Regions from separate parts of the Nesterenkonia sp. HG001 genome, predicted to be linked through region 1. Evidence: predicted binding sites of a transcription regulator. Region 1 holds the regulator's gene; the other holds the start of a gene.
What was found. Region 1 encodes HspR, which represses chaperone genes until heat shock. Its sites were predicted from a motif close to AAGTTGAGTCNNNNNGACTCAACTT; they were not measured.
Positions count from the first base shown of each region.

Region 2: clpB (ATP-dependent chaperone ClpB) is a predicted target of HspR. The motif match lies at 2,503-2,527, and genes of this name have one in related genera.

Region 1 covers NZ_JAOSZD010000004.1:159,388-163,802, forward strand. The annotation lists gene dnaK (molecular chaperone DnaK) at 1-100, shown strand, start outside; gene ODE13_RS08335 (nucleotide exchange factor GrpE) at 114-848, shown strand; gene ODE13_RS08340 (DnaJ C-terminal domain-containing protein) at 1,022-1,972, shown strand; gene ODE13_RS08345 (heat shock protein transcriptional repressor HspR) at 2,098-2,526, shown strand; gene ODE13_RS08350 (M20 family metallopeptidase) at 2,590-3,828, opposite strand; gene ODE13_RS08355 (AbgT family transporter) at 3,913-4,415, opposite strand, start outside.
Region 2 covers NZ_JAOSZD010000003.1:86,914-91,328, forward strand. The annotation lists gene clpB (ATP-dependent chaperone ClpB) at 1-2,424, opposite strand, end outside; gene ODE13_RS05990 (RidA family protein) at 2,693-3,088, opposite strand; gene ODE13_RS05995 (helix-turn-helix transcriptional regulator) at 3,223-4,197, shown strand; gene ODE13_RS06000 (acyltransferase) at 4,198-4,415, opposite strand, start outside.

The sequences.
Region 1 (4,415 bases):
CGCAGGCGCGGACGGCGCACCCGCCGGCGACGCATCGGCTGAGGACGAGGACATCGTCGACGCCGAGGTGGTCGACGAGGACGCCGACGAGAAGAAGTGAGAGGTCATCCCTGATGGCAGAGCAGGACCAGAACCCGGGCCCGGACGGCGCTGACCGTCCGGAGTCCGAGGAGCCGATCCGCTTCACCGACAAGCGTCGGATCGACCCGGAGACGGGCGAGCCCCGTCACGCCGAAGGCGAGACCGGCGTCGAGGAAGGGGCTGCTGCAGCCTCCGCCGCGACGCCGGCCGACCCCGTGCGGGACCCCCTCGCCCAGGCTGAGCAGATCCTTCGGGACCTGCCGGGTGACAGTGCTGAGGGAGTCGACGGCGAGGTGCTCGAGGAGCCGGAGCTGCAGGAGGTCCCGCTGGAAGCGGCTTCTGCCGGCGACCGCGAGGCCGAGCTGCAGGCCGACCTGCAGCGTCTCCAGGCGGAGTACGTGAACTACCGGCGCCGTGTGGAGCGGGACCGGGCTGTGGAGCGCGCCCGCACCGTCGGCCAGGTCATCACGTCCCTGACTCCGGTGCTGGATGACATCCACGCCGCCCGTCAGGCCGGTGATCTGGTGGACGGTCCGTTCGCGGCGATCGCGGCGAAGCTGGAGTCGCTGCTGGAGCAGCAGGGTCTGGAACGGATCGACGAGGAGGCTGTGCCCTTCGACCCCTCGGTCCACGAGGCTCTGATGCAGCAGCCGCACCCGGAGATCCCGGCGGACCACGTGGCCGCCGTGCTGCGGGCAGGCTACCGCCACGGCGACCGTGTGCTGCGCGCCGCGCAGGTGATGGTCTCCACCGGCCCGGCTGAGTGAGCCAGGCCTGACGCGGGGCGGCTCCCGGAGAGCCGCCCCGCGTCCCGGCCGGGCGCCGGCGTCGTCCGCATCAGGACGACGCCGGCACCCGGCGCCACAGACAGGACAGCATGCGCAGGCCCCGCCCCCTTCGGGCGGCAGGACCGCACAGATGAAGCAGGGAGGGAGGCGCCGTGGCCTCGCAGGACTGGATCAACAAGGACTTCTACGCCATCCTCGGCGTCTCCAAGGACGCCTCTGAGGAAGAGATCAAGAAGGCGTACCGCAAGCTAGCCCGCACCTACCACCCGGACAAGAACCCCGGTGATGAGGCGGCCGAGCAGAAGTTCAAGGACGTCTCCGAGGCCAACACCGTGCTCTCTGACAAGGAGCAGCGCGAACAGTACGACGCCATCCGCGCGATGGGTTCGGGCGCCCGCTTCTCCGGTGCGCCAGGAGGAGCCGGCGGGGCATCCGGCTTTGAGGACATCTTCGGCGGGCTCTTCGGAGACGGCGGAGGCTTCGGCCGGGGCCGCAGCGGGCCCGACTTCTCGGACATCTTCGGCGGGATGGGCGGACGGTTCGGCGGCGGCGCGCCCGCCAAGGGCGCCGACCGCACCGCGAAGACCACCATCTCCTTCGCCGGAGCCGTCCGCGGCACCACTGTGGGACTGCGCGAACCCGACGGCAACGTCATCGACGTGCGCATCCCTGCCGGGGTGAAGGAGGGCCAGAAGGTCCGGGTGAAGGGCAAGGGCCAGCCGAGTCCCGGCGGTGCCGGCGACCTGCTGGTGGAGGTGTCCATCTCACCGCACCGTTTCTTCGAGCGCGACGGTGACGACATCCGCATCCACCTGCCCACCTCCTTCGACGAGGCGGTGCTCGGCACCACGGTGCAGGTCCCCACCGTCCACGGAGAGAAGGTGCGTATCAAGATCCCGGCCGGGACGACGTCAGGGCGCACGCTGCGGCTCAAGGGCCATGGGGTGCGCCGGAAGTCCAGCCAGGGCGACATGCTCGTCGTCGTCGACGTGCAGGTGCCCAAGGACCTCCCCGAGGAAGCCGTGGAGGCCGTGAAGGCCTACGCGGAGGCGACGCGCGACGTCGACCCCCGCGAAGATCTGGAGGCCCGCGCCGCATTGTGAGGCAGCGGATGCGCGATCATGGAGGCATGACACAGGCCTGATCCCGGGCCGCCGGGACGGGAGCCAGGAGGTGACCAGCAGTGGTCAGGAGACGCCGGCCCCAGATCGGGGGCGAAGACCCTCGGATGATCGAGGTCGAGCATCGTCACGCACCCCTGTTCGTCATCTCGGTGGCCGCAGAGCTGGCGGACATGCACCCTCAGACGCTGCGCCAGTACGACCGCATCGGGCTCGTGACGCCACGCCGGCAGGGCGGTCGGCACCGGCGGTACTCGCCCTACGACGTCGAGCAGCTTCGGCAGATCCAGCAGCTCTCCCAGGAGGGCGTCTCGCTGGAGGGGATCCGGCGGATCATCGAGCTGCAGAACCGTGTGCTGGAGCTGGAGGAGACGGTCGACGCGCTGCGCTATGAGCTGCGCGAGGCCGAGCGGCACTCCACCAAGCCCCGGGTCTTCGCCGTGGGACCCGGCGGAGACGTCGTCACCGTGGCACGCGGGCGGCGCGCCCGGTCGAGCACCCAGGCCCTGGTGCTCTGGGACCCCCGCCGCCGGTGAGCCGGCTGCCCGTCTCCGATGGGGACGGCGGGGCACCGGGCGGTGGCGAGGCGTGGTCCGGCCTCAGGGACGCTGTGCGACGTCGGCCAGCAGCCCGGCCAACAGCGCGGTCTGCGGTGCGATCTCCGAGAGCAGGATGTGCTCGTGGATCGCGTGGGGCCCTTCCCCGACCGCGCCCAGACCGTCGAGCACCGGCAGGCCGAGGGCGGAGACGAAGTTCGCATCCGAGGCGCCGCCCACTGCCGCCGGAACGATCGTGCGCCCCAGGGCGGCGGCGAGACGTCCCAGCCGGGCCATGGCGTTCTGCGAGGCCGGCGTCGGGTTCATCGGCGGTCGGTTGGCATCGACCTCGACCACCAGGTCCAGCCGGTCGTCGGCGTCGTAGGGAGCCGGCAGTCGCAGCCCGCGCAGGGCACCGGCCACCCGTTCCTGTTCGGCAGGGTCGGTCACCCGCACATCCACCTGGCACTCCGCCCGCCCGGCGATGACGTTGCGGCTGGTCCCGCCGTGAAAGGTGCCCACGGTGACCGTGGTGCCTTCCTCCGGTGCGGCCAGTCCGACGATGGCGGGGACCACCGCGGCCAGGGCGTGGATCGCGCTGGCGCCCTTCTCCGGTTCCAGGCCCGCGTGGGCTTGAACCCCGTGGACGGTGAGATCGGCGAAGACCATGCCTTTGCGGCGGTCCTTCGGCTGGCCGCCGGCGCTGGGCTCCGGCACCAGGGTCAGGGCCGATTCGCGCGCCGCGGCCTCGATGGCCGGTCGCCCCGCCGCAGAGCCGATCTCCTCATCGCCGGTGAGCAGCAGCCGCAGCGGAGGGTGCGGGACGCCCAGCTCACGCAGTGCGCGCAGAGCCCAGAGGGTCTGCACGATCCCGAACTTCATGTCCAGCACGCCCGGGCCGGTGAGCCGGTCCCCGTCGGCGGTCAGCGGCCAGCCGGCGAGCGTGCCGGCGGGCCAGACGGTGTCATAGTGACAGACCGAGAGCACCGCTGTGGCCGGATCGTCGACTGTGCCGCCGTCGTGGCCCTGTCCGGGCCAGCGCAGATCCAAAACATCGCCGTGGACGCCCCCGGGAATGCGGGTCTCTGCGACCGGTTCGCCGAGGCGTTCGGCCGCCAGGGTGCGGATCTCCTCGAGGCCGGCATCGAGCAGCGCTTTGTCGTGGCTGGGGGTCTCGCAGTGCACGATCCGCCGCAGGTCCTCCAGGATCTCGTCGTGGTGGGCGGCTGCATGCTGGCGCAGCGCCTGCAGCGGGACCGTGGGCTGTGCGCCGGCGGAGTCCGGGGCCGGGGTGGATGTCATGGGGCGGTTCTCCAACGGGGTCCTCTCTGTCCGGATCTGCTGTCCTGGCTGATCGTCTCATCCCGCCAGGGAGGGATGCGCATGTCATCTCACGGGCACGCCGGGACCCAGAGGGATGCCCACCGTCCACCAGAGCACGAAGAACAGGAACCACGCGCACAGCAGGGCCACGGAGAGGGGAAGGGTCAGCGAAACCAGGGTGCCGATGCCGGCGCGCGGGTAGTAGCGCTGCAGGTATCCCAGCACCAGGGCGAAGTAGGGGCTCATCGGGGAGATGATGTTGGTGGGGGAGTCGCCCATCCGGAACAGCATCTGGGTGACCTCCGGAGAGATGCCCACGAGCATGAGCATCGGCACCAGCACCGGGGCCATGAGGGTGTACTGCGCGGAGCCGGAGGTGATGGTCAGATTGAACAGCGCCACCAGCAGGACGACGCCGGCGAACATCACCAGCACCGGCAGGTCCAGTCGCTCGAGGAGGTGGGCCCCCTCGATGGCCAGCACCATGCCGATGTTCGACCACCCGAAATAGGCGATGAACTGGGCGGCGGCGAAGAAGAGCACCACCACCCCGGAGAGCTCCTTGA
Region 2 (4,415 bases), on a different contig from region 1:
GGTGAAGGCCAACCACTCGCGGGCCGGGTCGGTGACCTCCAGGACGAGCCGGCGGGAGGCCATCCGCTCCTGCAGAGAACCGATCTGCAGATCCACGATGCTGGCCAGCTGCTCCATGGAGAGCGGATCGAACATCACGATGTCATCGAGCCGGTTGAGGAACTCGGGCTTGAAGGAGCGGTTGACCACCTCCATGACGGCCCGGTGCTGGGCGTCGGCGTCCAGACTCTGGTCCACCAGGAACTGGGAGCCCATGTTGGAGGTCAGGATCAGCACCACGTTGCGAAAGTCCACGGTGCGCCCCTGGCCATCGGTGAGGCGGCCGTCGTCGAGCACCTGCAGCAGAATGTCGAAGACCTGCGGGTGAGCCTTCTCCACCTCGTCGAGCAGCACCACCGAGTAGGGGCGTCGGCGCACCGCCTCGGTGAGCTGGCCGCCCTCGTCGAAGCCGACGTAGCCGGGAGGCGCACCGACCAGCCGGGCCACCGAGTGCTTCTCCGAGTATTCGGACATGTCGATGCGGATCATCGAGCGCTCGTCGTCGAAGAGGAACTCCGCCAGGGCCTTGGCCAGCTCGGTCTTTCCCACGCCGGTGGGCCCCAGGAACAGGAAGGAACCGGTGGGTCGGTCCGGGTCGGCGACGCCGGTGCGTGCCCGCCGGACGGCGTCGGAGACACTGGCCACGGCCCGGTGCTGGCCGATCAGCCGCGAGCCGATCAGCTCCTCCATCTGGAGCAGCTTCTGCGTCTCACCCTGCATCAGCCTCCCGGCGGGGATCCCCGTCCAGGCGGAGATGACCTCGGCGACGCCGTCGGCGTCGACCCCTTCTGACACCATCCGGGAGCGCTGCCCTCCTGCGGAGCTCTCCTGCTCCTCGGCGTCGGCAAGCTTCTGCTCGAGCTGCGGGATCTCACCGTAGAGCAGCCGGGAGGCCTCGGCGAGATCCCCCTCCCGCTGGGCCTTCTCCGCCTGGCTGCGCAGGTCGTCGAGCTGGACCCGCAGCTCACCGGAGCGGTTGAGCTCGGTCTTCTCGACCTCCCATCGGGCGGTCAGCTCAGCGAGGTCCTCCTTCTTGTCGGCGAGGTCCGCGCGCAGCACCTGGAGGCGTTCGGCGGAGCCGGCGTCGGTCTCCTCAGCAAGAGCCATCTCCTCCATGGTGAGACGGTCCACTACACGGCGCAGCTCATCGATCTCCACCGGCGCAGAATCGATCTCCATGCGCAGCCGAGAGGCGGCCTCGTCGATCAGGTCGATGGCCTTGTCCGGCAGCTGCCGGCCGGTGATGTACCGATCCGACAGGGAGGCGGCGGCGACCAGCGCGTTGTCCGCGATGGCCACCTTGTGGTGGGCCTCGTAGCGCTCCTTGAGCCCACGCAGGATGCCGATGGTGTCCTCCACCGAGGGCTCCCCCACGTAGACCTGCTGGAAGCGGCGCTCCAGGGCGGCGTCGGACTCCACGTTCTCCCGGTACTCGTCCAGGGTGGTCGCACCGATGAGCCGCAGCTCCCCGCGGGCCAGCATCGGCTTGAGCATGTTGCCTGCATCCATGGAGCCCTCGGAGGCTCCGGCGCCGACCACGGTGTGGATCTCGTCGATGAAGGTGACGATCCCGCCCTCGGCGGACTTGATCTCCTCCAGCACGGCCTTGAGCCGCTCCTCGAACTCCCCGCGGTACTTGGCCCCGGCGATCATCGCACCCAGGTCCAGGGAGATCAGCGTCTTGTCCCGCAGCGACTCGGGGACGTCACCTGCGACCATGCGCTGGGCCAGGCCCTCGACGACGGCGGTCTTGCCGACCCCGGGCTCGCCGATGAGCACCGGGTTGTTCTTGGTGCGGCGGGAGAGCACCTGCACCACGCGCCGAATCTCGGAATCCCGGCCGATGACCGGGTCCAGCTTGCCGGAACGGGCGATCTCGGTGAGGTCCGTGCCGAACTTCTCCAGCGACTGGAAGGTGTTCTCCGGATCCGGGGTGGTGACCTTGCGGTCGCCCCGGAGTCCGGGCAGCTCGGCCTTCAGCGGCTCGGGACCGGCTCCGGACTCGGCGAGCGCGCGACCAGAAGGTCCGGCGTCGGCGGCGACCCCGAGCAGGAGGTGTTCGGTGGAGACGTATTCGTCGCCCATCTGCTCGGCCTCGGCCTGGGCGGCCTTGATGACGGCGAGACCCGCCTGGGAGAACTGCGGGGCCGCGACGGCGTCGCCGCTGGTGGCCGGCAGCTGCCTGATGGCGGCGGAAGCCCGGGTGGAGATGGCCTCGGGGTCCGCACCGGCGGCCCTCAGCAGCGCCACGGCGACAGACTCCCGCTGGTCCATCAGAGCCTTCAGGATGTGGGCAGGCTCGATCTGCGGGTTGCCTGCGGTGTTGGCGTTCATCGCAGCCGCGGAGACGGCTTCCTGCGACTTGGTGGTGAGCTTGACGTCCATGGGGTGAAGGCTCCTTTCTCAGCGCCTCGGCGGGCCCTCACCTGCTGTCCAACCAGACCTGGCGAGCCCTCTCATTCGAACTTGAGTCCATCCTACTCAACTTTGGGTGAGAAGCACATATTCCCGCACGACGGCGCCGAGAATCTCACCGTCTCAGCCCGGAGGCAGATGATCGGTGAACACTCGACGCCGTCGGACATCGATCACCAGCCTGCCCCGCCTGACGCTCGTGCCGGCGGTGCCAGGACGAGCGACAGCGACGCGAACCCTATGCCACGGCGGTGCCCTCGAGCTCTACGAGCTGGCCGGGCACGGCCAGCCGCGTGACACCCAGCATCGTGGTGGTGGGGGCGACCCCTGCCGCCCCCAGCCGGGATGCCAGCACCCCGTAGTGCTCGAAGAGCCGATCGACATCGGTGGTGAAGACGTTCAGCCGGATCAGATGCTGCACCGTCATCCCAGCCGCGCCGAGCACAGCTTCAAGGTTCTCCAGGCTCAGCGCCAACTGCGCCCCCATGTCCCCGTCATGCTGCGGGACGCCATCATCGTTCATCGCGGTCTGACCGGAGCAGTACAGCGTCCGCGTATGTCCTGAGACCACCTCCCCCTGGTTGAAGCCCAGTGCTGCAGACCACGTCACGGGATTTACTGCTGTGCGTTCCATCTCCAGATCCTCCTCGTTCGGTTCCTGTGCCGCACAGCTCCTGCTCTGCGCGCCGGGCGCCTCGGTGCGCCGTGAGATCGAGCTTTCCGGCAAATCACGACACCTCATGTCAGGTATTCCGGTAGGGTTCAGATATGCGTGCAGACCGGCTCGTCTCGCTGGTGCTCCTGCTGCGTCAGCGCGGCAGACTCTCCGCCCCCACGCTGGCCGAAGAACTCGAAGTCTCCATCCGCACCGTTCTCCGAGACATCGAGGCGCTGTCCGCGGCCGGGCTGCCGGTCTACGCGGAACGTGGACGCCATGGGGGTTTCGCGCTGCTGCCGGGATTCCGCACTGAGCTCACCGGGCTGAACTCTGAGGAGACCCTGGCGCTGCTGACGGCAGGCTCCGGCCGGGGACTGCAGGCGTTCGGGCTGAGCCCCGCGCTCGAGGGGGCGATGCGCAAGGTCGTGGACGCCCTGCCCGAGTCCCAGCGCTTCGCAGCGCGAGCCGCCGCCCAGCGCCTGCTCATCGACCCGGAGACAGACCTGCTCGCGCGCCGCGCCACTCCGGAGGACATCCCGGACGCCACCCTGCACGAGGTCCGAGGCGCCGTGCTGGCCGGGCACCGGCTGCGCATCCGCTACGCCGCCACTGGCCAGAAACCGGCGTGGCGCACTGTGGATCCCATCGGCCTGGTCACAGTGCGCAGCCGCATGTACCTGCTGGCCACCCGCTCCGGCATCGATCGGACGTACCGCGTCTCGCGGATCCTGGACGCCGAGGAGCTCTCGGAACCCGCGCAGCGCCCGGAGACGGTCGATCTGGACCACATCTGGCGCAGACGCAGCGAGCAGTTCCTCTCTGGAGGCGATCACTTCCCGGTCACGGTCCGCGTCCGTCCGGGGCGGCGGGAGGAGCTGATCGACACTGTCCTGGCGGTCCGGGCGGAACAGCACGCCAGCGGCGACTGGGCGCACCTGGAGGTCATCTTCCAAGACCTACGCCATGCGGAATGGGCACTGTGGCAGCTCGGCCTCGACGCCGAGGCCCTCGCTCCGGCCACTCTGCGCGACGCCCTGGGAGAGCGCGCCGCCAATCTCGCCGCCCGCTATCGCGGCACGGGTTGATCAGCGGCGTGGGACGAGAGACCGGTCAGCACCCGTGAGGTGCCTCAACCACCGCGGAGCCTCGAACACCCAGTCCTGCCTGAACCACTGCGCCACGGCGTAGATCACGAGCGGACCGATGACTCCGATCACGGTGGACCCCACCACGTGGATCCAGAGGACATCGATGCCCATCGTGCTCAGCGCGATGCGCGTGCCAGCCGTGAAGAACACATGAG